DNA from 4 places in the Mesorhizobium australicum WSM2073 genome. Region 3 is predicted to be linked to each of the others. Evidence: riboswitches for the same ligand, from Rfam matches in the RefSeq annotation. Region 3 holds a riboswitch; each other region holds the start of a gene.
The links. A riboswitch is a leader RNA that binds a small molecule or an ion and turns the genes downstream of it on or off. The one in region 3 is predicted to bind cobalamin.

Region 1 (7,586 bases), 1.6 Mb from region 3:
GGCGCGGCGGGAGGGTCGGATCGTGGTAGTCGGCGCGACGGTCGGCCGAGCGGCCCCGGTCGGGGGCGAGTGCCACGGTGATATTGCCGAAATGCGCGGCGCGGAAGGGGAAGTGGTGTTTGCCTGATAGCGAAGGTGTGTGCGAGCGAAGACCTGTCTCATTTTCCGCTCTGCCCCACGCAGCCTTTACCGCAGCAATCGCCGATGTCGGCAACTCTTTCGAGAAGTCGAGATAGTCATTCAACCCCAGCCCATCACTGCCCCGCTCCAGCAAATCCAGCAATTCACGCGGCGTTTGCGGAATCCCGTCAACGGCATAGCCCTGTTCGCTCAAGTCGTGCAGCATGGCCAGCACGCTGGACGGCACGTCCAGCCCGACCGCATAGCCGGTGCGGCCAGGGGCGCTGGGATAATCGGGAATGAGGATCGCGAGCTTGCGCTCCTCCCGTCTTGTCTCCCGCAGCCGGATGAAAGCCGCGACTCGACCCGCCACTTGCTCCACCCGATCCAGTTCCGGGCGGTTCGCCAACGCACGATGGCCAAGCGCCGGATCGATATCGCTCTCGGCCTTAAAGGAAATGGCGCCGGCGAGGATGCGGCCGTCAAGTTCGGGCAGCACGACATGCATGGCAAGGTCGGCGGGCGCCAGGCCGCGCTGGTTGTTTTCCCAGATGTCGCGGCGCGTGGTGGCAACGATGACCTGGAAGACGGGCACGCCGGCGCGGTCGAACAAGGTTTCGACGCCGGGCTCGGCGCCGGAAGCGAACGCGGTCGCGGTGACGATCGCGGCGGGTTTCAGCGATGCGACGGCATTTTCGACGAACGCAAGCGACACCGGATCCTTCAGACTGGAAACGAAGATCGAGACCGGTGCCAATCCCCTGGAGCGCAAAGCCTCGGCCAGCGCATCGATCGGGGCGACATCGGCGGCGAGCAGCATCGATCGGTAGAAGAGAATCGGGATAATGGGAGTGCCGCTATTGGAACCGGTCGGCTCCTCCGCGACCCCCAATCCAGCCTGATAGTAACCGGCCTTCGGCACGCTGACCGGGTTGGCGACGGGCGCATCCTGTCCAGCCAAGCCTGCCAGCCTGTGCACCAGCGCGCCCATATTGGCCGGGCCGCCCTCGCGGAAATAGCCGAGCAGGCCGTCCAGTTCGGCGCGCCGCAGCGTCGAGGCTTCGACCAGCCTAAGATCCTCGTCGTGGCTTTCGCCGGGAAGCAGCGCCAGTTTGATGCCGCGTTCGCGGGCAATCACCGCCAGTTGGTCGCAGCCATAGCGCCACCAGTCGTAGCCGCCGAGGATGCGCACCAGGATGATTTTGGCGTGGCGGGCGACGCTGTCTATCCAGAGGTCGACGGACATGGGATGGCGCAGGTCGCGCAGTGCGGCCAGCCGCATCGAGGGCAGGCGACCGGCATCGGCCTTCCACGCCGCAGCCAGTCCGGCGAGATCGCTGTCGGTGAAGGACAGGGCCACGATATCCGCCGGCACCTGCCTGAGATCGACAGGCTCGGCGAGATCGTCGAGCGAGGCGGAGGTCGTGGTGAGGATGTGCATCGCGGCCCGGGCCTGAAAATCAGCCGGCGAGGATACGTTCGATCGCCGGGCGGTTCAGCCCCTTGAGGCCAATGACGACGAGCCGCGAGCGGCGGTCGTCCCCAGCGGTCCAGGCGCGGTCGTAGTAATGATTGACGCGCGGGCCGACGGCTTGCAGCAGGAGCCGCATAGGTTTGCCGCCGACCTCGACGAAGCCTTTCACGCGCAGCACGTTTTCCTGTTCGGCGGCCGCGGCGACGCGCTTTGCCAGCTCGTCGGGATTGGCGATCGAGGGAATGTCGACGATGAACGTGTCGAAGTCGTCATGCTCGTGATCGAATGCGCCGTCATGGTGGGACTTGCGGTTCTCGATGTCGTCCTCGACGGCGAGACCGAGCCCGAGCAGCACCGAGGGATCGACCTTGCCATGAGACGTCGGCACGATCTTCACGGCGCGGGCGGAGTGTTCGTTGATAATGGCGTTGGCGCGGGCTGAACCGGCGGCATCCATCAGGTCGCTCTTCGACAGGATGATCAGGTCGGCGCAGGCAATCTGGTCCTCGAACACTTCCTCGACCGGGTCGTCATGGTCGAGGCTCTCGTCCTGCGCGCGCTGCGCCTGCAGGGCGTCCATGTCGTTGGCGACGCGGCCTTCCGCCAGTGCGGGACCGTCGACCACGGCGATGACGCCATCGACCGTTACGCGGCTCTTCACCGTCGGCCACTGGAAAGCCTGGACCAGCGGCTTGGGCAGAGCGAGGCCCGAGGTTTCGATCAGGATATGGTCGACCTTAGGCGTCAGCGACAGGATCTGGTCGAGCGCCGGCACGAAATCATCGGCCACGGTGCAGCAGATACAGCCATTGGCCAGTTCGACGATGTTTTCCTCTGGGCAGGTGTCGATGCCGCATCCCTTGAGGATCTCGCCGTCGATGCCGATGTCGCCGAACTCGTTGACGATGATGGCAATCCGCTTGCCGCCGGCATTTTCCAGGAGATGGCGGACCAGTGTCGTCTTGCCGGCGCCGAGGAAGCCGGTGACGACGGTGCAGGGAACGCGGGACAGAGATGTTGTCATGATCAGTCTTTCAGCATGTCGAGGGGAGGGATGCGGGCAACGAGGCCGCGCTTGAGGCTATCGGGCCTGCCCCGCCAGGGAATGAGGCCGTCGCTCGAGGTGGCGAAGAGTTTCGCGCCGGTGACCAGATCGGCGCCGCTGCTCGCGGTCAGATCGCCGAACACATAGCTCCAGCAGCCGTCGCGCAGGATCGCGGCGCTCAGGCGGCGCTTGCAATTGCCGAGGCATTCGACCGTGCGGATGCGAATCTTCTCGCCCGAGGCGGCTTGGCGCGTATCTTCGGCCAAAAGTTCGCCGGCCCGGGGATGGGCGTCGGAGCCGGTCTCGTCGCGACAGGAAGCGCAGACAATGACCGTGATGCCGGCCAGGGGATGATTCCCGCCGGACGAAATGTCGGTTGTTTCAGCCGAAAAACTGCTGTCGCGATCCACATCAGGCTCCTTGCCCGGAAAACCCGCCAGGCGATCGGACTCTTGCATTCCAGACGGCAGGTCTCCTGGCTCGCGGGTCATCGCCTTGGGTAGCCGCCTTCCCGGGACAATCCCAGTGGCTTTCGGCCTTGGCTCTTCGCTCACAGTTGCGGGGACAGCCGCGGATTTGGGATCTTCAATCCCGCACCGCATTCCCTCTTGGCTCCTCCCTTTGCCGAGAGGAGACCGTCTGGATGGGATTTAGGCTCTTGCGGGCAGCGGTGTCAACGCGAGCTTACGACACCGCGATGTCGGACAGCGCCGGGCCGAGGTCGCCGGCAGGCGTTATTTCCATGCGCTCGAGGCCAAGCCAGCCCTGCATCTGCTTCAATTCCTCGAAGAGCTGGGCTGCGGTTTCGGGCGGTGTGCCGGGCTCGGCGTAGGCGGCATGGACGCGCAGGACACTGGCCGGCCGGTCAGCCTTGAGGTCGACGCGCGCCACGATCCTGTCGCCGAGCAGGAAAGGCAGGACATAGTAGCCGTATTGGCGCTTGTCGGCCGGCGTGTAGATTTCGATGCGGTAATGGAAGTCGAACAGCCGCTCCGAGCGCGAACGCTCGAAGACGACCGGATCGAACGGCGCCAGCAGAGCGCGGGCCTCGATCTTGCGCGGGATACGGGCGTCCTTGTGAAGGTAAGCCGGCTTGTCCCAGCCCTCGACACGGACCGGCAGCAAGTCGCCGAGCTCGACCAGTTCCTCCAGCCGGCCTTTCATGTCGGCCGGCGAGAGTCGAAAATAATCGCGCAGGTCGCCTGATGTCGCCACGCCATGGGCACGGGCGGAAATGCGCAGCAATTCGCGATGCGCGTCCTCAGGCGTCGGTACCGGCAGATCGAGGATCGCCTGCGGCAGCACGCGCTCCGGCAGGTCGTAAAAGCGCTCGAAGCCGCGCCGGTGCGCGGTGGTGATGCGCCCGGCCCAGAACAGCCATTCGAAGGCGTGCTTGGCATGGCTCCAACCCCACCAGCCACCGGAGCCTTTCTGGCCTTCGAGCGCCGAAGCGGCGATCGGCCCGCGCGCGACGACCTCGCGGTAGATCTCTTCTATATAGGCTGCGTGCTCGCGGCCCCATTTGGCCAGCCCCAGATACATTTCATCGCCTTGCTCGGCGCGCTGCATGCGCCAGCGCATCAGTGGGTAGGTCTCGACCGGCAGGAACGAGGCTTCATGCGCCCAATATTCGAAGACGGTGCGCTTGCGCGTCACGGCGGCGTTGTCGAGCAAAGCGAGGGGATAGGGGCCGAGACGCGAATAGAGCGGCATGTAATGAGCGCGCACCACCGCACTGACGGAATCGATCTGCAACAGGCCGGTGCGAGACAGAACGCGGGCGAAATGGCGGCGGTCCGGCGTGCCGGCGGGGCGGGGATCGAGAAATCCCTGGGCGGCGAGCGCGATGCGCCGCGCGGCGGCAAGCGAGATCTTTTCCTTCATGCGTATGCGTCCCTGATGGACCTGTCTGGCGTCATTGCCGGCGTGATTCCCGTCCATGCTAGCAGGGTTTTGGCGGCAACCCTGTCAGGAGAGAAAAGTGGAGTTAAAAGCGAAGGAAATCAAACAGGAGCGGATGGGACCAGTTTCTCCCGGAATGCCGTCCAGCTCGGTGTTTTGAACAAGGTTTGACTTGCTTCGCTGGAAGTGCTGCGCTAACCCTCGCCGCGTTGCAGCATAGGCCCCTTAAAACGGTTCAGCGGTTAATCTGTCACGCTTCCGCATTAAGGTTCGGTGCTGTAGTCAAAGTGGATTGGCGCCAACGGAAAGCCGCTGCATGAACGCACTTCTCAGTTCGTACCTGCCCATCGTCCTGTTTATCGGCGTGGCACTGGTCGTCGGCCTGGCGCTGCTGGCGGCTCCGTTCCTGGTGGCGTATCGCAACCCCGATCCCGAAAAGCTTTCCGCCTACGAGTGCGGTTTCAACTCGTTCGACGATGCCCGCATGAAATTCGACATCCGCTTCTACCTGGTGTCGATCCTGTTCATTATATTCGACCTGGAAGTTGCCTTCCTCTTCCCCTGGGCAGTGTCCTTCTCGAAGATCGGCATGCTCGGTTTCTGGTCAATGATGGTGTTTTTGGCAGTGCTGACCATCGGCTTTGCCTATGAATGGAAAAAAGGAGCGCTGGAATGGGATTGAACGACAGTTCAGGCACCCTCGTCGCGCCGAAGCCCAAAGGTATTATCGATCCCAACACCGGCAGGCCGGTGGGGGAGGACGATCCCTTCTTCCTCGAAATCAACAATGAGCTTGCCGACAAGGGTTTTCTGGTCACCTCGACCGAGGCGCTGATCACCTGGGCGCGCAGCGGCTCGCTGATGTTCATGACCTTCGGTCTGGCTTGCTGCGCGGTCGAGATGATCCACACCTCGATGCCGCGCTACGATTCGGAGCGGTTCGGTGTCGCGCCGCGCGCGTCTCCGCGCCAGTCCGACATCATGATCGTCGCCGGCACGCTGACCAACAAGATGGCGCCGGCGCTGCGCAAGGTCTACGACCAGATGCCGGAGCCGCGCTACGTCATCTCGATGGGCTCCTGCGCCAATGGCGGCGGCTACTATCACTATTCCTATTCGGTGGTACGCGGCTGCGACCGCGTCGTGCCGGTCGACATCTATGTGCCCGGCTGCCCGCCGAGCGCCGAAGCCCTGCTCTATGGCATTCTTCTGCTGCAGAAGAAGATCCGCCGCACCGGCACGATCGAACGGTAAATCCATGGCCGCCTCCTTAAGCGAACTGTCGACCTATCTCGGCGAGAAGCTGCCTGGCCGCTTCGGCGATGCGGTATTCGCCTATGGCGAGCTCACCGTTCACGTCGAGCCTCAAAACCTGATCGAGGTGATGACCTTCCTGCGCGACGATGCGCGCTGCCAGTTCATCTCGATCATCGATGTCTGCGGTGCCGACTATCCGTCGCGGGCCAAGCGCTTCGACGTCGTCTATCACCTGCTTTCGCCGAAGCAGAATGTGCGCATTCGCATCAAGGTGCAGGCCGACGAGGAGACGATGGTGCCTTCGATCACCGGCGTCTATCCCGGCGCCGACTGGTTCGAGCGCGAAACCTACGATCTCTATGGCGTGCTGTTTTCGGGCCACCCGGACCTGCGCCGCCTGCTGACCGACTACGGTTTCGAAGGCCATCCGCTGCGCAAGGATTTCCCGCTCACCGGTTTCGTCGAAGTGCGTTACGACGACGAAGCCAAGCGCGTCATCTACGAGCCGGTGGAACTGAAGCAGGAATTCCGCAATTTCGATTTTCTGTCCCCATGGGAAGGCACGGATTACGTGCTGCCAGGGGATGAGAAGGCAAAGCAGTAATGGCTGAAACCTCCGTCCGCAACTTTAACATCAACTTCGGACCTCAACACCCTGCCGCGCACGGCGTTTTGCGCCTCGTGCTGGAGTTGGACGGCGAAGTCGTCGACCGCGTCGATCCGCATATCGGGCTCTTGCATCGCGGTACGGAGAAGCTGATCGAGGCAAAAACCTATCTGCAGGCGCTGCCTTATCTCGACCGGCTCGATTATTGCGCGCCGATGAACCAGGAGCACGCCTTCGCGCTGGCCGCCGAGCGCCTGCTCGGCATCGAGGTGCCGAGGCGCGGCCAGCTGATCCGCGTGCTCTATTGCGAAATCGGCCGTATCATGTCGCACATCCTCAATGTGACGACGCAAGCCATGGACGTCGGCGCGCTGACGCCGCCGCTGTGGGGCTTCGTCGAGCGCGAAAAGCTGATGGTGTTCTATGAGCGCGCCTCGGGCTCGCGCATGCATGCGGCCTATTTCCGTCCGGGCGGCGTCCACCAGGACCTGCCGCGCCAGCTGGTCGAGGACATCGGCAAGTGGATCGACCCTTTCCTGAAATCGCTCGACGATCTCGACAGGCTGCTCACCGGCAACCGCATTTTCAAGCAGCGCAATGTCGACATCGGCATCGTCTCGCTGGCCGACGCCTGGGCCTGGGGCTTTTCGGGCGTCATGGTCCGTGGTTCGGGCTCGCCGTGGGACCTGCGCAAGTCGCAGCCCTATGAATGCTATTCGGAAATGGATTTCGACATTCCTGTCGGCAAGAATGGTGACTGTTTCGACCGCTACCTCGTGCGCATGGAAGAAATGCGCCAGTCGGCACGGATCATGCGCCAGTGCATCGATCTCTTGCTCGGCAAGGAAAGCACCGGCCCGGTGTCGAACCTCGACGGCAAGGTGGTGCCGCCCAAGCGCCAGGCGATGAAGCGTTCGATGGAAGCGCTCATCCATCACTTCAAGCTCTATACCGAGGGCTACCGCGTGCCGGCCGGCGAAGTCTATGCGGCGGTCGAGGCGCCAAAGGGCGAGTTCGGCGTCTACCTAGTCTCCGACGGCACCAACAAGCCCTACCGCTGCAAGCTGCGCGCACCCGGTTTCGCGCATCTGCAAGCCATGGATTTCCTCTGCCGCGGCCACATGCTGGCCGACGTCACCGCCGTCCTCGGCTCCCTCGACATCGTGTTTGGTGAGGTCGAT
Region 2 (7,586 bases), 1.5 Mb from region 3:
CAGCTCAAGCTGATGATCAAGCGCATCGAGGAAAAGCGCGAAGACCTCAGGCAGAAACGTCGCGACCTTGAGGAGACACTAGCCGAACTCGACCAGGCCGAGGAGTCTTGCGTCGAGCGGCTGGTCGAGCTCGGCGTTAACACGTAGCCCTGCTCAAATCCAGCGCCGGACTCTTTTTGCATAGTCACGGTATTTCTTGCCGAATTTCGCCGCCAATATCTTTTCCTCGCCCTCGATCGCGACCTTCTGGGTGACGAAGGCGGCGACGAAGGCAAGCAGGAAGAACCAGGCGATGCCCGAGACGAAGGCGACGCCGATCAACAGCAGCGTGTTGGCCAGGTACATCGGATTGCGGCTGACGCCGAAGGGGCCGGTCGTGACGAGATGATCGGGCACGGCGTTGGGATTGAGCGTGGTCCTGGCCCGTATCATGGTGCGGATCGCTGTGAACCAGAGTACGGCCACGGCGAACAATGCCACCCAGCCGGCGGCGAACAGGATGTCGCCAAGGAGATCGCCGATCCAGGGCAGGGGAATGTAGAGGCCGAGCACGACACTGATGAGAATGGCGGCGGCGTAGATCACCGGCGGCCACGGTATCAGCCCAGGCTTCTGCCCGGTCCCAGGCTTCGGTTCGATCCCAGGCTTTGGCCCGATCATTGTGTCCCTCCCTCCGTCATCTTGTCCTCGGTCTTGGCGGTGCACGTTGCGGCAAGATCGGACAGATGCGCCCTGAAGTCCGCAGTCTGGTCGTTGTTGAAGAGGCGATCAAGAGAGGCTTCGCCTTCGAGCGTTTCGAGCATGCAGCCGCAATAGCTCGAACAGAAGGTTGCGTTGCGCATCTGCTCGCACGATCGCTGGCAGGTTTTCAGGAAATTGACCTGCGGGGTTTCGACTTGCGCCGGCATCACTTGCGAGAACAGCCAGACGCAGCCGATCAGCAGCGGCTGGTGGATCAGGTAGAAAGCCAGGCTGTGGCGGCCGATGAAGTCCAGCGGGTTCGACCAGCGTCCGGGCGCCAGGTTCGCCAGGCGTGCCCTTATGCCGGAGGTGGAAGCGAATTTCGCCACCGCAATGCCCGTAAGCACGGCGCCGAACCAGGGGAACAGCGGAACGTAGTCGTTGGAGCGCGGATTGATCGCCGACAGGCCGATCCACCAGAGCCAGGGATGATCGAGGGCCTCGAAGCGCAGGTAGACTGGTGCCGCGATGACGAGCGCGGCGACGGCAAGCGTCAGCAGCGCCGGCAGGCGCAGGAACGCGAGGCCGAGCAGGCTGGCGAGCGCGATCTCGTGCAGGATGCCGAAGAAGATGAACCCGTCGGGCGTGGCGACGCGGGTGACGACCGAAATGGCGACCGCCGCGCCGGCGACCATGGCGAACCGTCTCCAGAAGCCGTTCCAGCGGATCTGTCGGCCATGGGCGAGATAGAGGCTGACGCCAACCAGGAACAGGAAGGTCGATGCAATGCAGCGGGCGTAGAACTTCCACCAGCCGAAGGCGGTGAGGCCGGGATCGGTGTAACCGAAGAATTCCAGGTCCCAGGTGAAGTGGTAGCTCGCCATCGCGATCAGCGCGATGCCACGCAAGATATCGATGGCGACGATGCGCTTCGATGGCTGCGGGACGGGTACGGTCGGCGTGTGGATGCTCATGGTCTCGCGATCTGATTCAGCCCCTCCACGACGACTATCACGGTTGCACCGGATAGAAGAAGACCGGTCGCCTTGGCCTGGACCGCGCGGCGGGGTCCGCGCCAGCCGCCGGGTTGGGCCAGCGCGGAAAAGCCTTTGACCGGCTTCGCTTTTTGCCGGATGTGCGTCGGTTTCCTCTTAATGGGCCTGAAATGTCCACGGCAGATTCGACGCCGCGATTCTGCTTTGGGGAAGCAATGTCCACCCATGTTCGCCATCCGATCTGGCTTCCGGCCCTCAAGGCCGCGGATGCGCGCACCTTCGCCTCGCTTTACGCGGTCGAATCCTTCGCCCGCGCCATGGTGTCGAGCGTCATACCGATCCAGGCCTACGAGATTCTCCACAACGAGCAGATCGTCTCGATACTCTACACCGCCGTGTCCCTGCTCGGCCTGTCGGTGACCTTGTTCATGCCGATGCTGATCCGCCGCTTCGCGCGGCGCTGGGTCTACACGGCGGGCGCCTGCCTGCTCGCTATCGGCTCGCTGTTCTTCGTCACCCATACGCTCGCCGGGCAACTGGCCGGGATGCTGTGCCGGGTGATGGGCGCCAGCGCGCTGTCGATCACGCTCAACCTCTACATCATGGATCACATCCGCAAGACCGATTTCATGCAGGCCGAATCGCTGCGCATGGCGTGGTCGATGGTTGCCTGGACCTGCGGGCCGACGCTCGGCATTTTTCTCTATACGCGCTTCGGCATTTATGCCGCGCATGGCGCGGTGGCGGTGTTCGCCATGGCTTTGCTGGCGCTGTTCTGGACCTATCGGCTGAGCGACAACCAGTCGATCCGCCCGGGCAAGACACGACCGGCCAATCCGCTCGCCAATATCGGCCGCTTCGTCGCCCAGCCGAGGCTGAGATTGGCCTGGCTGATCGCCTTCGGCCGCTCCTGCTTCTGGACGACCTTCTTCGTCTATGGACCGCTGTTCATGGTCATCACCGGCGAGGGCGAATTGGCCGGCGGCCTGCTGGTCTCGGCCGGCAACGCGCTGCTGTTCATGGCGATCTTCTGGGGCAAGGCGGGGAAACGCTTCGGCGGCCGCAGGACCATGACATTTGCCTATTTCGCCATGTCGGCGACGCTGCTGGCGGCCGGTGCCGTGGGCGAAACCGTGCCGTTGCTCACCGGCGCCTTCCTGCTGTGCGGCGCCTTCTTCACCATCGCGCTCGACGCGCTGGGTTCGACCGCCTTCATGCGCTCGGTGCGCTCTTATGAGCGCGCGCAGATGGCGGCGGTCTACCGCACCTATCTCGATTTTTCCGAACTGACGCCGCCGCTGGTCTATTCGGTGGTGCTGGCCTTCTTCGGCCTGGGCTCGGTGTTCGTCACGCTTGGGCTACTGGCAGCCTTTTGCGGCTTCATGACCTGGCGATATCTGCCGAAGTCGCTGTGATCTTCAGGCCTCGGGTGAGCGCGCAGCGTGCCGTTCGCGCACCCAGTTGTGGAAACGGTGCAGGTCGTACTCCTCGGGCATCAGCACGCCAGCTGTATGACGCATCGAGCGCAGGCCCTTCTGGTTGACCTCGCAGATTGCTGCGTCCTCCTCCAGCACCTGTGTGCCGAAGGCAACGATGTTGTCGATGTCGGTCTCGGCGAGCGCCTCGGGCGCGAACAGCCATTCCGCGGTCAATTCGGTCTGTTCGGGACCGAGCGGCGTAAGCCGCACGGTCCTGACATAGTCGACATGGCCGACGATGAACATCGACGGCAGGCTGGTGGCATAGGTCTGACCGGCGCTGCGTTCCGCCGGCGTCAAGCTCGGGAAGATCGGCCCGTGCGTCTGCCCATCACGCGACCATGTCTCAGCCCCGGCGCGCAGGCCGCCGGAGAATTCTGGCGCGTCATTGTCGGCGTGGCGGAGCCATTCGGGATCGTCATGCCGGCTCATCAGGCCGCGGCCATAGATCGGCACCAGCCGCGACAGGTCCTTGTGGACGCCCGGGCAGTGCAGGCACTCGTTGAAGTTTTCCCAAAAAATCTTCCAGTTGCAGTTCATCACCTTGCGCAGCACGTGCCCTGATACCAGCATTTCCAGCGGCCAGTTGCCGAAGTCGCCGGAGGCCGGGTCGAAGGAGGATTGCGCCGAGCTGGCGGCATCTTCCGCAAGATTGACGAAGACGAAGCCCCGCCACACCGAGTGCGCGACGCGATAAAGCGGGTGATCGGCCTTGTCGAAGCCGTCAGGCAGCGATTTCGACGGCACGCGCACCAGATCGCCACGCAGAGAATAGGACCAGGCATGATACGGGCAGGTGATCAGCCGCGCCTTCAGCCGGCCCTGGCTTTCCTGGCAAAGCTGCGAGCCGCGATGCCGGCAGGTGTTGTGGAAGGCATGCAACTCGCCGGTGTCGTCGCGCAGCAGGAGGATTTCCTGCGTACCGACGCGGAAGGTGCGGAACGCCAAGGGCTGGGCAAGGTCGGCCTCGCGGCAGACGAGCAGCCAGTTCCTGTACCAGATGGCGTCGAGATCGCGCTGATAGTTGTCCTGGTCCCAATAGGCCGACGAGGGCAGCGTCGGCTCGGTTCGAGTCAGGCCGTTATAGGGCACGCACTCGCTGGCATTGGGCTGCATGGCTGGCTTCCCGTGAGGGGTGCCAGCCGACACCCGGCCATGAAGTTTGTCAATCGGGACGGGATGAGGGCAGCTTCGCCGATACGGCGCTCCTGCGCTGGCGGCTGTCGGAATTTGGTTTGCCGGGCGCGGCGAATTTCCCTATAGTCCCCGATGTCGTCGGTTCCTTTTTGGAGCCAAGAGGGAATGCGGTGCGGGCAGGAATTCCTGCCCAATGCCGTGGCTGCCCCCGCAACTGTGTGCGGTAGTCCTCTCCATATGCCACTGAAGATTTTTCTTCGGGAAGGTGGGGAAGGGCGCTTATCCGCGAGCCAGGAGACCTGCCGGCGACAGGAAACTGACTTCGATGCCCTCGGGTGGAGGGCGAAAGGACAAGACATGACTACCGCTTCCGTCTCCCTCGGCGCCTCCGTCTCCTCGCAGTCGCGCTTCATGCAGCTCGCGCTCGCGGCGCTGCTCGGCATCTTCGTCGTCGGCTTTGTCGGCTTCTCGCATATCGATGCGGTCCACAATGCTGCCCACGACTATCGCCACTCGATGGCGTTTCCCTGCCACTAACGAGGATCCGACATCATGAATCTGTTTCGCAACGTCGTGTTCGTCGCGGCGATCGCGGGGCTCGTGGCCGGTGTCGTTCTCGCCTGCATGCAGGCCTATGCCACCGTGCCGCTGATCCTCAAGGCGGAAGTCTACGAAAAGGCCGGCGGCGGCCACCACCATGATCACGCGGCCGCACCAGCGGCGACCAATGATGCCATGAGCACGGTGGCGCCCGCTGGGAATGCCATGAGCTCTGCCGCGCCCGCGGGCACCGATGCCGTGACACCGGCGGAGGAAGACGAAGGCTGGGCGCCGGCCGACGGTTTCGAGCGTTTCGCCTTTAGCGTGGTTGCCAATATCGTCACCGGCATCGGCTTCGCACTGGTCCTGGTCGCGGTTTCCGAGTTCTTCGGCGGCGTCGGCAACTGGCGCCAGGGTGTGTTCTGGGGTTTGGCCGGCTTTGCCGTGTTCACACTGGCACCGGGTCTCGGACTGCAGCCGGAACTGCCGGCAATGCCGGCGGCCGATCTTCTGCCGCGCCAGATCTGGTGGACGGCGACGGCGGCCGCGACCGCGATCGGCCTAGGCCTGATCGTCTTTCGCAGATCGCTGCCATTGACCATCCTCGCCGTCTTGCTGATCGTCGCGCCGCATGTCGTCGGCGCGCCGCAGCCCGACAGTTTCGAAACACCGATCCCGGAAGGCCTGCACCATCAGTTCGTGGTGGCGGTGACGGTGACCAATCTGGTGTTCTGGCTGGTGCTCGGCGCGATCGTGGGCGTGGTGCGCAGGCGCTTCACCGGCATGGCGACCAGCCTGCGCGACAGCTTTGCCTGATCGCGGCAGGCTGACCTTCATCATCGGTGGTGCGCGCTCCGGCAAGAGCGCGCACGCCGAAACCCTGATGACGGCATTGCCCTCGCCATGGGCCTATATCGCCACGGCGCAAGCCTATGACGACGAGATGCGCGAGCGCATCGCGCTGCACCGCTCGCGGCGCGGTGAGGGCTGGTCGACCATCGATGCGCCACTCGACCTCGCCGAAGCGCTGGAGGCGTTGCCAGACGGGCAGCCGGTGCTTGCCGACTGCCTGACGCTGTGGCTGACCAACCACACGCTGGCCGATCACGACGTCGAGGCCGCGTGCCGGCGGCTGGCGGACGTGCTGTCTCGGCCGCGCGGACCGTGGTTCGTGGTGACGAACGAGGTCGGGCAAGGCATCGTGCCCGACAACGCGCTGGCGCGTCGGTTTCGTGACGATGCCGGCCGGCTCAACCAGCGGGTCGCCGCGATTGCCGACACGGTGCTGCTCATGGTGGCGGGGCTACCGCTCAAGGTGAAGTGAAATGACCGATATCGACGACAAGGATGAAGAACGCCATCGCGCCAAGATGGCCAAGCGCAAGGCGGTGCAGGACGCCGAGGTTGCGGGCAAGACGATCGAGAAGGGGTTGCTGATCGTCAACACCGGTCCCGGCAAGGGCAAGACCACGGCCGCCTTCGGTCTTGCGCTGCGCATGCTCGGCTACGGCAAGCGCGTCGGCGTCGTCCAGTTCATCAAGGGCAAATGGCACACCGGCGAGAAGGACGCCTTTGCCGCCTTTGGCGATCGCGTCGTCTGGCATGCAATGGGCGAGGGTTTCACCTGGGAGACGCAGGACCTGAAGCGCGACATCGCGGCCGCCGAGGCCGCCTGGGCCAAGGCGCTGGAATTGATCGCCGACCCCTCGATCAGCCTTGTCGTGCTCGACGAGCTCAACATTGCCTTGCGCTACGACTATCTCGCTCTCGACAAGGTGGTTGCGGCGCTCAAGGCCCGCCGCGAAGGCCTGCATATCGTCGTCACCGGCCGCAACGCCAAGCCGGCACTGGTCGAGGCGGCGGACCTGGTCACCGAGATGGGGGTGACAAAGCACCATTTCTCGACGGGCGTGAAAGCGCAGCAAGGCATCGAGTTCTAGAAAACCAGAACGGCGATCAGCGCGACCAGGCCGAACAAGCCGATCAACAGGTAGTCCGCGACCCGGTAAAGCTTGAGCGCCCGCCTGATATCGCCGCTGTCGACATCGCGGCGCCCGCCTTCGCCCATGAAGATGTCGTCGACCATGACACCGCCATAGCTGCGTGGTCCGGCGAGCGCCAGCCCGAGTGCGCCGGCCATGGCCGCTTCCGGCCAGCCGGCATTGGGCGAGCGGTGTTTTTTCGCGTCGCGCCGTACCGCCTGCCAGGCGCCGCGGGGGTCGGCGCCCTCGACCAGGAGGGAAGCGAGCACGATCAGCAGCGCCGTCAGCCGTGATGCCGGCAGGTTGATCCAGTCGTCGAAGCGCGCCGCCGCCCAGCCGAAGGGCTCATGGCGCGGAGTCCGGTGGCCGATCATCGAATCGGCGGTGTTGGCCGCCTTGTAGGCGGCGCCGCCGGCGAGCCCTCCGACCCCGGTCCAGAAGACGGGGGCGACGATGCCGTCGGAAAAATTTTCTGCCAGGCTCTCGATTGCCGCGCGGCAGACGCCGGCGCGGTCGAGTGTCTCGGGATCACGGCCGACGATCCGCGAAACGGCGGCTCGGCCCATGTCGAGGCCTCCGCTGTCGAGCGCGTCGGCGACGGCTTCGACATGTTCGTAAAGGCTTTTCTGTGACAGAAGCGATGTCGCCAGAAAGACGGCAACGATCCACCCCAGGGGGACGAACCAGAGCAGAACAAGCTGCACGCAAAGGCCTGCTATCGCCGGCACCAGCACGATGACCAGAAGCGCCTGGACACCACGTTGGCGACGCAG
Region 3 (7,586 bases):
CGCCCTGGCCACATCTTCCCGCTCATCGCGCGCGAGGGCGGCGTCTTGATGCGCTCGGGTCATACCGAGGCGGCGGTCGATTTGTGCAAGCTCGCCGGCCTGCCGCCGATCGGCGTGATCTCGGAACTGGTCAACGACGACGGCACCGTCAAGCGCGGCCCGCAGGTCGCGGCTTTCGCCGAGGAGCATGGCCTCAAGCAGGTATCGGTCGCCGACCTCATCGCTTACCGGCAGCGCAAGGAGACCCTGGTCGAGCGCGTCGCCTGCTCCGACATCGAGACGCTGGGCGGCAAGGCGCAGGTCTTCACCTACACGCTGCCCTGGGACACGATGCATCACGTCGCCATCGTCTTCGGCGACATCCGCGATGGCGAGGAGGTGCCGGTGCGGCTGCATTCGGAGGATGTGGTGACCGACGTGTTCGGAACCAGCCACCGGCTCGACGGCATCATGAAGGCGATGGGCGAGCGCAAGCGCGGCGTCATTGTCTATCTCAGGGAAGGCTCGGTCGGCGTTGCCCACCAGGAGCGCAACCGGCCGGCGCCAGGCGACCGCGAGGACCATGAAGAGGCGCGCCGGCGCGAGAGCGAATGGCGCGAGATCGGCCTTGGCGCCCAGATCCTGAAGGACCTCGGCATTTCATCCATTAACCTGATTGCCTCGCGCGAACGCCACTATGTCGGCCTCGAGGGTTTTGGCATTCACATCGCCAAGACCGAGATCCTCTGATCTCGACAAACCCTGCCTGTCACTCGGCCGGGATTGCCGCCTCGCATCCTTCCAACTCGCATTCGTGGGTGGCGAGGCTGCGCTGGCCGAGCAGCACCGTGATCAGCGCGATAGCGCCTGACGTCACCGAGACCCAGAATCCGTTCTGGGCGCCGAATGCATCCACCACGGCGCCGGCGGCGAAGGAGCCCAGCGCCATGCCGATGCCGATCCCGGTGGTTACCCAGGTGATGCCTTCGGTCAGCATCGCTTCCGGGACATGCCGCTCGATCAGGCCGAAGGCGGTGATGAAGGTCGGCGAGATCGCCACGCCACTGATGAAGACAGTCAGCGCGAGCGCTGGCACGGTGCTGGCGGTAAGCGGCAGCAGTGTGCCGAGCGCGACCAAGGCAACCGCGATGGCGAGCTGGCGTTGCAGCGGTGCTTTCAGGTTGAGCGCGCCGATGATGATGCCGAGCACGAAGGAGCCCAGCGCATAGACGCCGATGACGAGACTGGCAGTGCCCGGCTGGCCGAGTTCCTTGGTGATCGCCACCGTGCTCACCTCCGTCGTCGCGAAGGTCGCGCCGATGAAGATCATGGCGAAGGTGATGATTTGGACCGGCCCCAGGCGGATTGCCGAGCCGCTGGAGCCATGGTCCACCGGCCGCACTTGCGGCTCGGTCGAACGCTGCAGAATGAAGGCTGTCGAGCCCAAGGCGAGGAACAGCGTGCTGACGGCAACGCCCGCTTCCGGGAACAGCGCGGCGCTGAGGCCCACAGATAGCGATGCGCCGGCAATATAGACCAGTTCGTCCGCCGCCGACTCGAAGGCGAAGGCGGTGTTCATCTCGGGCCGGCCCCGGAAAATCTCGGTCCAGCGCGCCCGCACCATGGCCGGCATGCTTGGCATCGCCGCGGCCAGCAGCGCCGACGCGAACAGCGTCCATACCGGCCAGTCTTGATTGGCCGATGCGATCAGGGCCGCGAATGCGAGCACAGAGATGATGGTGGTGGGTACGACAACCCGCGTCTGGCCGAGGCGGTCGACCAACCTCGATATCTGCGGCGCCAGGAAGGCATTGGCCAAGGCGAATGTCGCCGAAACCGCACCCGCCACCCAGTATTCGCCACGCGTCTGCGACAGCATCGCCACGATGCCGATCGGCGCCATGGCGATCGGCAGGCGCGCCATGAAGCCGGCGGCGGCAAAGCCCCTGGCTCCGGGAGCGCGAAAGATTTCCGAATAGGGGTTTTGCATGATCCTGTTCCTCGACAAGGGGCGATTCAACAATTACATACGAGACGTATAAGTGTTAAATAGAGTATACGTCGCGTATGTCAATTGGCATACGGAGCGTATGTAAGTAAGGCCAGAAGCATGCATCGACCGCGCAAGGAGATGATCGCCGAGACACGCGCCAAGCTGATCGCCGCGGCACGCCAGGCTTTCGGTACCATCGGCTATGCCGAAGCGTCGATGGATGATTTCACCGCGTCGGCCGGGCTGACGCGCGGCGCCCTTTATCATCACTTCGGCGACAAGAAGGGACTGCTTGAGGCGGTTATCGCCGAAATCGACGCGGAAATGGCGGCCCGGGTGAATGAGGTCGCGTCGCGGGCGCCGACCCGCTGGCAGCATTTCGTCGACGAATGCACCACCTATATCGAAATGGCGCTGGAGCCGGAAATCCAGCGCATCATGTTCCGGGATGGTCCGGCTGTGCTGGGCGATCCGGCACTGTGGTCGAATGCCAATGCCTGCGTCGGTTCAATGACCGATCATCTGACAGCGCTGCAGCGGGAAGGGGTGGTCGTCCCCGGCGTCGACCCGGAGTCGGCAGCGCGGCTGATCAATGGGGCGAGCAGCCAGGCCGCGCAGCGCATCGCCAATTCGCAAGATCCCGAAGCGACATCGAAGATGGTGGTGGCCGCGTTCAAGCAATTGCTCGAAGGCCTGCTGAAAAAGCCGGAAGCGCTTTCAAGATGAACCACCATGGCAGTCCCGCCACTGCCTGCAATTGACAATAGCCGGTTTGAGCGCATCCTCCGCAGCCATCTCTGAGGGGAGATTCGGGGCATGTGGGATTTCGATATCGGCAGGTCGGTGTCCATCATGATGCGGACCTGGCCTTTCATTGTCTTTCGCATGATCGTCTATTTCGGCATCACGCTGGCCTACATCGTGGCCACCGGCACCGGCGCCTCCGTCGGCTATGGCGTCGGCCATATTTCCACCGATCCCGACGGACCATTGTCTTTTGCGATGTGGGGCGGCGTGGTCGGTTTCGGCATCGTCTCGATCGCCGTCTACTGGATCCGCGAATACATTCTCTACGTCGTCAAGGCGGGCCATATCGCCGTCATGGTGCATCTGATCGACGGCAATGATATTCCCCACGGCCAGAACCAGATCGCCTACGCGAAAGAGGTCGTGACCGAGCGTTTTGCCGAGGCCAACATCCTTTTCGTCGTCGACCAATTGGTCAAGGGCGCCATACGCGCCATCACCGGCCTGCTCGGCGGCATCGCGGCCTTCCTGCCCATTCCTGGCCTGAGCGGCCTGGTTTCGTTCCTCAACACGGTGATTCGCCTGTCGCTGACCTATGTCGACGAGATCATTCTCGGCTACAACATCCGCATCAGTTCGTCCTCGCCGTTCGAAACCGCGCGCCAAGGCGTTGTGCTCTACGCCCAGAACGGCAAGACCATGGTCAAGAATGCCGTCTGGCTAGGGGTCATCATGTGGGGCGTGTCGTTCGTGATTTTCCTGCTGATGCTGGCTCCGGCAGCCGCTATTCTTTACGTCATGCCCGGGCAGCTCGCCGGCTGGGCTTTCGTGCTGGCAATCGTCTTTGCCTGGGCTTTCAAGGCGGCCTTCATTGAGCCGTTCGCCATTGCCTGCCTGATGCAGGTCTATTTCAAGACCATCGAGGGTCAGGTGCCCGATGCCGCCTGGGACGCCAGGCTGGCCGAAGCCTCGTCGAAGTTCAGGGAACTCAAGGACAAGGCGCTCTCCACTTTCGGCGGTTCGCGCTGGGGCACGGCCGGCGCGACGCGCTGATCGGCTAGGCTCGCGGGCGCACCGGCGGCGGTACCGAGGCGCGCCACTGCTGATTTGAGCGGCGCTTCGCCTTGTCCGCGAAAAGTCTCGCTCATGATAAGCTCGGGCAACGGCAGCCGCCGGCCCCAGCCGTGTGTTTCGAGATCCGGCTTCGGTGCGAATTCGGAAACGCGGCCGACGCAGAGATAGGCGATCGGCGTCACTTGATCGGGAATACCCAGCAAGCTTTTCAGCGCTTGCGCCTCGATGATGCTGACCCAGCCGACGCCAACGCCTTCGGCGCGTGCCGCCAGCCAGAAATTCTGCACCGCGCAGACCGTGCTGTAGAGATCCATCTCCGGATTGTGCCAGCGCCCCAGCGGCGAGCCTTTCGAGCGTTCGCGGTCGCAGGTGATGCAGATGTTGAGAGCGCTTTCGCAAATGCCTTCGAGCTTGAGCTTGCGGTAGAGCGCCTGCCGTTCTGCCTCGATTTCAGGCAGTTCCCGTTCTCGCGCGGCCAGGAACAGGTCGCGCACTTCCGCCCGCCGCGCGGCATCGCGAATGACGATGAAATTCCAAGGTTGCATGAAGCCGACCGACGGCGCGTGGTGGGCGGCAAGCAGCAGCCGCGCCAGCACCTCGTCGTCGATGGCCTCCGATGTAAAATGGCTGCGGACGTCGCGCCGCGTGAAGATGGCGCGGTAAACAGCGTCGCGCGCAATCTGGTCAAATCCATCGCCCATTGGAGTGGTCATAGCTTCCGGCATCGCTTGTCCCCTTGCGATTGCAATCGATGTCATCCGCCTGACCATGCGGATGACGATGCCTGCCAGGCCGGTCTTCTGGCTCGGGATCAACCCGCGTCCGGTGCCTTCCCGTCATCGACAGTGGCATTTACCGGCGCGGTCCCCCTCACAGCGTTGGGCACGCCACGGAGTTCAACCGTGTTCCCGATTCTCCCGCCAGGGCATTTGCAGCCAAGTGGAATCACTTGGCGTCGCAAAATGCGGCTAAAACAAACAGCCCGGCGGGCACCAGGCAGTGGTTGCGACCTTACGCCGAAGGGCCGGCGCCGCCAATGCCCGCAGCGACATGAATAGACGCAGGTTCGATTTTCCCCAGCGATCAAGCCGCAACGCATGGCCATCACGACGCCGGGGCACTAGATAGGGGGCATGGCCACCCGTCTCTACACGCACCCGATCTTTCTCGAACACATCACGCCGCCCGGTCACCCCGAGCGGCCCGACCGCCTGCGCGCCATCGAGCGCGTGCTCGACGACGAAGCTTTTGCCGCGCTTGACCGCGTCGAGGCACCGCAAGGCGACGAGGCGACCATCCTCTACGCGCATCCCGCCGATTTCGTCGCGCGTGTCCGCGCCGCCATCCCCGACGAAGGCATTGCCCGCATCGACGCCGACACCACCGCCAGCCCGAAAAGCTGGCAGGCGGTGATTACGGCGATCGGTGCCGCCAATGCCGCCGTCGACGACGTCTTTGCGGGCCGCGCCGACAACGTCTTCGTCGCCGCCCGCCCGCCCGGCCACCATGCCGAAAAGACCACGGCCATGGGCTTCTGCTTCTTCAACACGGCGGCAATCGCAGCGCGCCATGCGCAGAGGAAGCATGGCGCCGAGCGTGTCGCTGTCGTCGACTGGGACGTGCATCACGGCAACGGCACGCAGGATATTTTTTGGGACGATCCCTCGGTGCTCTATTGCTCGACGCACCAGATGCCGCTTTATCCCGGCACGGGCGCGAAGAGTGAGACCGGCGCCGGCAACATCGTCAATGCGCCGCTGGCGCCTCGGACGGGCAGCGAGGTGTTTCGCGATGCGTTCCTGTCGCGCGTGCTGCCGGCACTCGACAATTTCGCGCCGGATCTGATTATCGTTTCGGCAGGCTTCGACGCGCACCATCGCGACCCGCTGGCGGAAATCAATCTGACCGAGGACGATTTCGACTGGGCGACCGGCCAGTTGATGCAGCGCGCCGCAATCCACGGCGGCAACCGGCTCGTCAGCCTGCTCGAGGGCGGCTACGATCTGCAGGGATTGGCATTTTCGGTCGCCGCACATGTCGGGCGACTGATGAAAGGATGAATGATGACCGGTGAGATCAACGAAGACGTCAAGGCGATGAGCTTTGAACAGGCACTCGACGCACTGGAGAAGATCGTCGATGATCTGGAGCGTGGCGACGTGCCGCTCGACCAGTCGATCCGGATTTACGAGCGCGGGGAGGCGCTGAAGGTTCATTGCGACCGGCTGCTGAAGGCCGCCGAGGACAAGGTCGAGAAGATCAGGCTGTCGCGCGACGGCAAGCCGGTTGGAACCGAGCCGCTCGACGCGGACTGAGGTCCGGAGCAGCCTTACCGGTTTTTGGACACGATCATCATTGAGGATACAGTTCGTCCCGATTGAAACGGACAAGAGGAGATACGGAAGCGATGTGCAGAAACATCAAGACCCTGTTCAATTTTGATCCGCCGGCAACCAACGACGAAGTCCGCGACGCGGCACTGCAGTTTGTCCGCAAGCTGAGCGGCACGACGCGGCCTTCTGCCAAGAACCAGCATGCGTTCGATCATGCGGTCGAAGCCATCGCGGCATCCGCACGCGAATTGCTCGATTCCCTCGAAACCCACCAGCATCCTCGCAATCGCGAAGAGGTGGCGGCCAAATTAAAAGCGAAAGCGGCGATCCGGTTCGCCTGATATGCCCAAGCGCCCACTGACCGCTGACGAGGAGAGTTCATGAGCTTCTTCCCCGGCAAGGACCCTGAGGCCGGCGATGCCTTCGCCAGCGACCAGATCGAGCTGATGGTTATCCCTAACGCCAAGGACATTGGCGGTTTCGAGGTGCGTCGCGCCTTGCCGACCGCCAAGCGGCGCTTGGTCGGGCCGTTCATCTTCTTCGATCGAATGGGTCCCGCGATCATGCGCGCCGGCCAGGCGCTCGATGTCCGCCCGCACCCGCATATCGGCCTGTCGACCGTGACCTATCTGTTCGACGGCACGATCAGGCATCGCGATTCGCTCGGCACCGAGATGGTCATCCAACCCGGCGACGTGAACCTGATGACGGCTGGTCGCGGCATCGTCCACTCCGAGCGCACGCCGCAGGAATTGCGCGGCGCGCCGATGTCGATCTCCGGCCTGCAGACCTGGTTGGCTCTGCCGGACGGCAAGGAAGAGGTGGCGCCGGTGTTCGAGAACACAGCGGCGCTGCGGCTTCCCGAAATCGACGCCGAAGGCGTCAGCGGCCGCGTCGTCATCGGCGATTTCCAGGGTTTGCGGTCTCCGGTGCGGGCCGATTCCGAGACACTCTATGCAGATTTGCGGCTGGCGCCCGGCGCCAGCGTCAAAATCCCGGCCGATGCCGAGGAGCGCGCCATCTACACGCTGGAGGGCGAGGTCTCGATTTCGGGTGATGCGTTCCCAGCGGAACGGCTGCTGGTATTCCGGCCCGGCGACGAGATCGTCATATCGTCATCGACCGGTGCGCATTTCATGCTGTTCGGCGGCGCCTCGCTTGGTTCGAAGCGCTACATCTGGTGGAATTTCGTTTCCTCGTCCAAGGAGCGCATCGAGCAGGCCAAGCAGGAATGGAAGACTGGCCGCTTCGATATCGTTCCTGGCGATGAGAAAGAATTCATACCGCTGCCGGAAGGCTGAGAAGATCGGTGAGGCGCTGACCGTCCGCGTCAGCGACACGCATTTACTTTCGCCGGCCGGCGGCCTATCCCGCCGATGAACAGAAAGTCTGGGCCCAACGTGAACGCAACGCCGCATACGCCGCTTCTCGATAGGGTTCGCGTCCCGGCCGACCTGCGC
Region 4 (7,586 bases), 1.4 Mb from region 3:
GAGCGCTTTCGCGCGCTGCTCGACGAGTACACGGCGACCGCAGCGGTCGGCGAAGTCGGCGATTCGCAACGCGGGCTGGACGTGGTCGCCGCCTATACCGCCGGCGGCAAGCGCGTGCACATGTGCTATTCCTTCGACTTCCTGGCGCCGGAAAAGATCAGTGCCGCCAAGGTCCGCTCGGTGCTGGAAGCTTTTGGCCGGGTGGCCAGCGATGGCTGGTCGTGCTGGGCGTTTTCAAACCACGACGTGATGCGACCGGCCTCGCGCTGGGCCGCCGACGAGGCGGACCCGTCGGCCTATCTCAAGGTCATCTCGGCATTGCTGATGTCGCTGCGCGGTTCGGTCTGCATCTACCAGGGCGAAGAACTCGGCCTCGGCGAGGCCGACCTGCGCTTCGAGGATCTGCAGGATCCCTACGGCATCCGTTTCTGGCCTGAATTCAAGGGCCGCGACGGCTGCCGCACGCCCATGGTGTGGGATGGCAATGCAAGGAATGGCGGCTTCTCCCAGGCAAAACCCTGGTTGCCGGTACCGGCCGAGCATCTGCCGCAGGCGGTCAACGTGCAGCAAGGCGACGAAACCTCCCTGCTTGAGCATTACCGGCGCTTTCTTTCTTTCCGCCGCGCCCATCCGGCGCTGGCCAAGGGGGACATCGCCTTCATCGAAAGCCAGGGCGACACCGTCGCCTTCACCCGCCGGTCGGGCAATGAGGAGATCGTCTGCGTCTTCAATCTGGGCGCAAGGCCGGCGAAGGTTGACCTCGGCAACCGAACCCTGCAACCTTTGCCGGGACACGGGTTCTCCGGGCAGGCGAGCACCGGGTCGGTCGAGCTCGGCGGCTATGGCGCCTGGTTCGGACGCATAGGCTGAAACATCCGAGGAATCACTGGAGGAAACCAATGGCCGATGTCAATTTGAGACAAGTGAAGAAGTCCTATGGCAATCTTAACATTCTCCACGGCATCGACCTCGACATCAAATCGGGCGAGTTCATAGTCTTCGTCGGCCCGTCGGGCTGCGGCAAGTCGACCTTGCTGCGCTCGATCGCCGGGCTCGAGGAAATCACGTCGGGTGAACTCAAGATCGACGGCCACGTGGTCAACGACGTGCCACCCTCGAAGCGCGGCATCGCCATGGTGTTCCAGTCCTATGCCCTCTACCCGCACATGACCGTCTACGACAACATGGCCTTCTCGATGAAGATCGGTGGGGAAAGCAAGGCCGAGATCGACAAAAGGGTTCGGCAAGCCGCCGAGATCCTGCAGCTGACCAAATATCTCGACCGTCTGCCCAAGGCGATGTCGGGCGGCCAGCGGCAGCGCGTCGCCATCGGCCGCGCCATCGTGCGCAATCCGAAGGTGTTCCTGTTCGACGAACCGCTGTCGAACCTTGACGCCGCATTGCGCGTCGCGACGCGCATCGAGATCGCCAAGCTCAAGGAATCGATGCCCAACACGACCATGATCTACGTCACGCACGACCAGGTCGAGGCGATGACGCTGGCCGACCGCATCGTCGTGCTGAAGGACGGGCACATCGAGCAGGTCGGCACGCCCATGGAACTCTACAAGAACCCCGGCAACCTCTTCGTCGCCCAGTTCATCGGCTCGCCGGCCATGAACATCCTGCCGGCGACGGTCGACAAGACGGGCAATCCGACCATCGTCAGCCATGTCGGCGGCCGCAAGGCGACGGTGCCGATCGCGACACCTGCTTCGGCAAAGGGAGCGGCGGTCAGCTTCGGCGTACGGCCGGAAGATCTCGCGATCGCCAGCGGTGCGGATTATCTGTTCGAGGGGACCGTCGATTATCTCGAACAGCTTGGCGAGGTCCAGCTGGTCTATGTCGATATCGGCCGGGCCGACCTGCCGCTGGTGACCAAGCTGCCGGGCAATGTCGAGGTCAAGCGCGGCTCGACGCTGCGGCTGACCGCCAATGCCGGCGATCTCCATATCTTCGATGCGGATGGTCGCTCCTTTGCCCTCCACGAAGCGGAAGCAAAGGCGGCCTGAAGACGGCCGTCCGGTAATGAAAGAACAAGAGCGGCGGGCCTGGCCCGCCGCTCTTCTTGTCTGCACAGGCTGGTTAGTTGTTGCCGAAGAGATTGCGATCGGCACCCTGATGGGCCGGCTTCTGCACGTCGCCGGACGAGTTGAGCAGCTTGTAGACAGGCGAATCGCTGTTGCGGATCGCACCTGTATGCGACGTATCGACATTGACAGTCGACGAAGCAGTGGGCTGGTTGACGCCGTTGGAGCCATAATTGTCGCTGCCGGCGAAGGCGCTGCCGGAGACGGCCAGAACGGCGGCGGCGGCAATGAGGATCTTGTTCATTTTAGGTACTCCTGAATTTTGGAAGTCCCGCGGACCGGCGGGCCAGAGCCCACCGGCCGTGGGATGGCCGTTAATGGCCGAAGAGGTTGCGGTCGCTGCCCTGCTGGACAGGCGCCGAGGTGGCCGGAGCCGACTTGCCGATCGACGCGGTATTCGAATTGTCGGTCGAAGCGGCAGCAGCCTGATTGGCGCCGTTGGAGCCATAGTTGTCGCTGCCGGCGAAAGCGCTGCCAGAAAGGGCCAGAACGGCGGCGGCAGCAATAAGGATCTTGTTCATGTTAGGTACTCCTGAATTTTGGAAGTCCGGCTGCCGGCGGGCCAGAGCCCACCGGCCGTGGGATGGCCGTTAATGGCCGAAGAGGTTGCGGTCGCTGCCCTGCTGGACAGGCGCCGAGGTGGCCGGAGCCGACTTGCCGATCGACGCGGTGTTCGAATTGTCGGTCGAAGCGGCAGCAGCCTGGTTGGCGCCGTTGGAGCCATAGTTGTCGCTGCCGGCGAAAGCGCTGCCGGAGAGGGCCAGAACGGCGGCGGCAGCAATGAGGATCTTGTTCATTTTAATACTCCTGAATTTGTAGGTCCACCAGCGCGGCAGGGTCACCCGCCGCGTGCCAGGGATGGCTATTAATTGTTGCCGAAGAGGTTGTGGTCGGCGCCCGTCACAGGCGTCTGGGCAGCCGGCTCCGACTTCTTGGTCGAAGCGGTGTAGGAGCTGTCGACAGTGGCCGTGGGGGTCGCGGCGTTCGAACCATAATGGTCGCTGCTAGCGAAGGCGCTGCCGGAAATAGCCAGAAGGGCGGCGGCAGTGAGAATGATCTTTTTCATTTTTGTACTCCAGTATTTTTCCCGTCCGTCTAGCGGCGTGTCTTGGGATTAAATCGCGTCGTTCGGACAGCCCCGATGTGGGAGAGCCCCCTTGCCGTTTCCAATCACGAAGTTGTTCAGCGTGGACCATGACTCCACCACTTGAAATTGTACCAACGCCTTCTACATGTCTCATTTTTCCATTTGATATCAAACAGTTGTCTAAGGTCACGACCCGATCACCAACTGTGTCGGAAGGCTGGGCGTTCACACCGTCCTGCACGCACCGTCAACAGAAACGAACCGTTCGGTTCGATTTTAGACTCTGCTAATAGTCACTTTTCGAAACCATTAACCCTTTTCCGGCCCGGCTGAGGGTCGAAAACGGTGCCCGCGCGCCTGGCGAGAAAAGGCGATTCCCCCGCTGCAACCGCGCCGGGACGATCCCGCGTATGTGTCGCGCCGCATGGATGCGATGTCGCTTTCGTGCCGATGTCGCAAACCCTGTCGTGATTAGATCGAGCGATCTCAGGTGCCGCTGCGTGACGACGGAGCGGAGAATTGGGAAGCCGGTCAGATTCCGGCGCTGCCCCCGCAACGGTGGTGGAGTTCAAGTCGCAACGGGAGACCACTGGGCGAAAGCCTGGGAAGGTGTCGCGATGGTCCGCCAGGACAACTCCAGAGCCCGGAAACCAGCCCGAGATCGCTAGAACTCGACTGATCGCGGTGGGCGGTCAAGGGGCGGATGGTGTTGTCCGGCTTTCGCCGGCTTGCGCCCAGTCCTTCCTCCATCACCACCAGTTCAGTCCTTGAAAATGAGGACAGGACATGGACGCGCGCAACGACATGCTGAGGCTTTTAAACGGCCGCAGACAGGGCCTTTCGCTGGAACAGCCCTTCTATACCGACCCGGACTACTTCAAGCTTGACATGGAACTGATCTGGTATCGCGACTGGCTGTTCATCGGCCATGATTGCGAGTTGCCCAAGCCGGGCAGCTTCATCACCGTGCAGATCGGCGATTATCCGGTCGTGCTGGTGCGCGATCAGCAGGGCAAGATCAACGCTTTCCACAATTCCTGCCGCCATCGCGGCAGCCGCGTCTGCAACACCGACAAGGGCATGGCCGCCAAACTGGTGTGTCCCTATCACCAGTGGACCTACGAACTCGACGGCCGGCTGCTGTTCGCCCGCCAGATGGCCGATGGGTTCGACAAGAGCCAGTTCGGGCTCAAGCCGGTCGCCTGCGAAAGCGTCGCCGGCTATGTCTTCATCTGCCTGGCCAAGGAGCCCGCCGACTTCGCGCCGATGCGGGCGATGATCGAGCCCTATCTCCTGCCGCACCGGCTGAGCGAGGCCAAGATCGCCTTCGAGAGCACGATCATCGAGAAGGGCAACTGGAAGCTGGTCTGGGAAAACAACCGCGAATGCTACCATTGCGCGGGCAATCATCCTGAGCTGTGCAAGACCTTCCCGGAAGCGCCGACCGTGACCGGCGTGCAAGGCGCCGACAGCGATCCGGAGATGCTGGCCCACTGGGCGAGGTGCGAAGCTGTTGGCCTGCCCAGCAAGTTTCGCATCGACCCGGCTGGACAATACCGCGCCACCCGCGCGCCGCTGCTGCGCGATGCCCAGAGCTACACGATGACCGGCAAGCGGGCGGTGAAGAAGAACCTGTCCGACAGCGTCTCGGCCGACCGGATCGGACGCTGATGCACTATCACTACCCGACAACCTGGAACCATATCCTCGTGGATCATGCGGTGACGTTCCGCGTGCTGCCGGTCAGCGCCACGGAAACAGCGGTTACGACCAAATGGCTGGTCCACAAGGATGCCGTGGAAGGCGTCGACTACGATCTCGCCGAACTCACCCATGTCTGGACCGAGACCAACGACCAGGACCGCCGCATCGTCGAGGAAAACGCCTTCGGCATCCTGTCGCCGGCCTACGAGCCCGGTCCCTATTCGGAGCTGCACGAGGGCGGCGTCATCCAGTTCGTTGACTGGTACGCGCGCTTTATCGGCCCACGGCTTTCCGAAGACGGCCGGCCTGCTCTGCGCAGTGTCGCCTAGCGCATGTCGGCCAAAACTGTGCAGCGGCTTTGGGATCACGACACGCCCAAAATGAAAGGTATGCAGGGATGAACGCCATGACTGATCTTGGCCTCTATCGCCACCTCGACCAGATGGCGCCGTGGAACGACAGGCTGCAGGTGCTGGAAGTAACCGGCGTCAGCGACGAGGCGCCCGACGTCAAGACCTTCACCTTCCGCTCCGACAACCAGACCTGGTTCCGCTACAAGCCGGGCCAGTTCGTCACGCTGGAATTGCCGACACCGGACGGCCCGCTGATGCGCACCTACACGCTGTCGTCATCGCCGTCACGGCCATTCTCGATCGCGGTGACGGTGAAGGCGCAGGCGGGCAGCGTCGGCACGCGCTGGATGTTCGATCACCTGACGCCCGGCTCGCACGTCAAGGCCTATGGACCGGGCGGCGACTTTTCGCTGCACAGCCACCCGGCGGCGAAATACCTGTTCATCTCGGCCGGTTCGGGCGTGACGCCGATGATGTCGATGCTGCGCTGGCTGAACGACTGCGCGCCGTGGACCGATGTCGGCTTCGTCAATTGCGCACGGCGTCCGGAAGAGATCATCTTTCGCAAGGAACTCGAACTGCTCGGCGGCCATATGCCGGGGCTGTCGCTCGGCTTCATGATCGAGGAGCGGTCGAGCCGCGAGGGCTGGTACGGCCATATGGGCCGCATCGACGCCATCCGACTGCCGCTCCTGGCGCCCGATTTCCGCGAACGCGAAATCTTCTGCTGCGGCCCCGACCCTTTCATGCGCGCCGTGCGCGGCATGCTGGAGGCCGCCGGTTTCGACATGGCAAAATACCATCAGGAGAGCTTTGCCGCGCCGGCGGCGGAGGAAATCCCGGCGCCGTTTGCCTCGCCGGCTGAAGACGGCGCGGCGATTTGCGTCCAAGCCGCGACGCCGATCCGCTTCGCGCTTTCGGATGTCGACGCCGATTGTGTCGCCGGCCAGACCGTGCTGCAGACGGCGCGCGCCTCGGGTGTGCGAATACCGGCCGCCTGCGAATTCGGCCTGTGCGGAACTTGCAAAGTGAAGAAAGTCTCCGGCAGCGTCGAGATGAGCCACAATGGCGGCATCCTCGATCATGAGATCGATGATGGCTTCATCCTGGCCTGTTGTTCCAAGCCATTGTCGCCGCTTGAAATCGAGGCTTGATCCGCCCGGCTTTCGACTGAACCCGGAAATGGTCCCGCGTTGCCGGCAAAGGTTACCTTGCCAAGGAAGACCTGAAAGTTTACAGGCGTTGTTGGTGGAAGCGGTCCTGCTGGCGGGCAGGAAATGCAGGACGGGGCAACAATGACGCATGACTCCCACGCCTATGCGGTAGCGAGCCGGGATATCGTTTTCGAATCTTTCGATGGCGAGGCCGTGGTGCTCAATCTTGCCAATGGCAAATATTTCGGCTTTTCCGATTCCGGCAGCAAGGTATGGCAGGCGCTTTCATCCGGCGCGGACGCCCAGGCTCTGGTCGGGCTGAGCGCCGGCGGCTCGACAATAGGCCAGGCCGAACTCGAACGCTTCATATCGCAATTGGTCGAATTGGGTTTGCTGGTGCGCTTGGACGCGGCGGCGCAGCCTTTGCCGGGCGATTTGCCTGCCGAGCTTGCCGCCACGAACGAGCCGCTCAATGTGAGCATTCACGACGACCTCGCCGACCTGATCGTCGTTGATCCCATCCACGAGGTCGAGGAACCTCTCGGCTGGCCGGCGGTCAAGCAGGCTTCCTGACGGGGCGGCCGCAGCGTGATGGAAGGCGATTGATGCCGCGCGTCACGCTCGAAACCTTGCCGGATTACGCCAGGTATCTCATCGCCGCCGCTGAAGGCGCGGCCGCGTGCTATCCGACCATGCGAAAGGTTCGCCTGCCCTGGCTTGAACTGACCGTGCATCTCGGTCACGGCGTGCTTGCCGATGCATTGGGCCATGCTTTTGTCGAGCCCGGGCATGACCAGCCGGCACCGTCCACGGGTCGCATCTTCATCGCGCATCCCGGCGTTGACGGCATCCCGGAGCCGGCGCACTGGGGCGATGCCCATTTCACCGAGCACGGTTTTGCCAAACGGCTCGCCGAAGCCGGTTTGCGCGGGCACCATTTCCACGACCTGGATTTCTGGCAGGTCTACGATCCGCACCGCCGCGTCGGCGTGCAGCTGATGGCCTCGGCCGATGCCTTTCCGCCCTGGGAGCCGGGAGCACCGCTGCGCGCCTTCCTGCACTGGGAATATGCCGCGCGCGGCATGCGGCTGACGCATGCCGGCACGCTTGGCATCGACGGCAACGGTATTCTGCTTGCCGGCTCGGGCGGGGCCGGGAAATCGGGGACCGTCGCCGCCGGCCTGCTTAACGGGCTCGA

Region 1: another riboswitch for cobalamin. It lies ahead of MESAU_RS17305 (DUF1636 family protein); the one in region 3 lies ahead of bluB (5,6-dimethylbenzimidazole synthase).
Region 2: another riboswitch for cobalamin. It lies ahead of MESAU_RS17500 (CbtB domain-containing protein); the one in region 3 lies ahead of bluB (5,6-dimethylbenzimidazole synthase).
Region 4: another riboswitch for cobalamin. It lies ahead of MESAU_RS32290 (aromatic ring-hydroxylating oxygenase subunit alpha); the one in region 3 lies ahead of bluB (5,6-dimethylbenzimidazole synthase).

The regions. Positions count from the first base shown of each region.
Region 1 is NC_019973.1:3,604,550-3,612,135, forward strand. It holds gene cobN (cobaltochelatase subunit CobN) at 1-1,561, opposite strand, end outside; gene cobW (cobalamin biosynthesis protein CobW) at 1,581-2,618, opposite strand; gene MESAU_RS17305 (DUF1636 family protein) at 2,621-3,049, opposite strand; cobalamin riboswitch at 3,088-3,294, opposite strand; gene MESAU_RS17310 (winged helix-turn-helix domain-containing protein) at 3,324-4,523, opposite strand; gene MESAU_RS17315 (NADH-quinone oxidoreductase subunit A) at 4,858-5,223, shown strand; gene MESAU_RS17320 (NuoB/complex I 20 kDa subunit family protein) at 5,214-5,795, shown strand; gene MESAU_RS17325 (NADH-quinone oxidoreductase subunit C) at 5,800-6,402, shown strand; gene MESAU_RS17330 (NADH-quinone oxidoreductase subunit D) at 6,402-7,586, shown strand, end outside.
Region 2 is NC_019973.1:3,643,601-3,651,186, forward strand. It holds gene MESAU_RS17475 (MerR family transcriptional regulator) at 1-147, shown strand, start outside; gene MESAU_RS17480 (methyltransferase family protein) at 154-660, opposite strand; gene MESAU_RS17485 (heparan-alpha-glucosaminide N-acetyltransferase) at 657-1,655, opposite strand; gene MESAU_RS17490 (MFS transporter) at 1,892-3,091, shown strand; gene MESAU_RS17495 (aromatic ring-hydroxylating oxygenase subunit alpha) at 3,095-4,270, opposite strand; cobalamin riboswitch at 4,414-4,612, shown strand; gene MESAU_RS17500 (CbtB domain-containing protein) at 4,649-4,828, shown strand; gene MESAU_RS17505 (CbtA family protein) at 4,844-5,647, shown strand; gene cobU (bifunctional adenosylcobinamide kinase/adenosylcobinamide-phosphate guanylyltransferase) at 5,640-6,155, shown strand; gene cobO (cob(I)yrinic acid a,c-diamide adenosyltransferase) at 6,157-6,771, shown strand; gene cbiB (adenosylcobinamide-phosphate synthase CbiB) at 6,768-7,586, opposite strand, start outside.
Region 3 is NC_019973.1:5,183,586-5,191,171, reverse strand. It holds gene ribB (3,4-dihydroxy-2-butanone-4-phosphate synthase) at 1-729, shown strand, start outside; gene MESAU_RS25010 (MFS transporter) at 749-1,969, opposite strand; gene MESAU_RS25005 (TetR/AcrR family transcriptional regulator) at 2,090-2,698, shown strand; gene MESAU_RS25000 (hypothetical protein) at 2,789-3,772, shown strand; partial or broken gene bluB (5,6-dimethylbenzimidazole synthase) at 3,889-4,494, opposite strand; cobalamin riboswitch at 4,566-4,741, opposite strand; gene MESAU_RS24995 (histone deacetylase family protein) at 4,927-5,853, shown strand; gene MESAU_RS24990 (exodeoxyribonuclease VII small subunit) at 5,857-6,108, shown strand; gene MESAU_RS24985 (DUF2277 domain-containing protein) at 6,201-6,467, shown strand; gene MESAU_RS24980 (pirin family protein) at 6,507-7,427, shown strand; gene dxs (1-deoxy-D-xylulose-5-phosphate synthase) at 7,503-7,586, shown strand, end outside.
Region 4 is NC_019973.1:395,682-403,267, forward strand. It holds gene bglA (beta-galactosidase BglA) at 1-870, shown strand, start outside; gene MESAU_RS01805 (ABC transporter ATP-binding protein) at 900-2,012, shown strand; gene MESAU_RS01810 (DUF680 domain-containing protein) at 2,086-2,334, opposite strand; gene MESAU_RS01815 (DUF680 domain-containing protein) at 2,405-2,611, opposite strand; gene MESAU_RS01820 (DUF680 domain-containing protein) at 2,681-2,887, opposite strand; gene MESAU_RS01825 (DUF680 domain-containing protein) at 2,956-3,156, opposite strand; cobalamin riboswitch at 3,649-3,850, shown strand; partial or broken gene MESAU_RS32290 (aromatic ring-hydroxylating oxygenase subunit alpha) at 3,964-5,210, shown strand; gene MESAU_RS01835 (FAD-binding oxidoreductase) at 5,288-6,388, shown strand; gene MESAU_RS01840 (PqqD family protein) at 6,530-6,961, shown strand; gene MESAU_RS01845 (hypothetical protein) at 6,994-7,586, shown strand, end outside.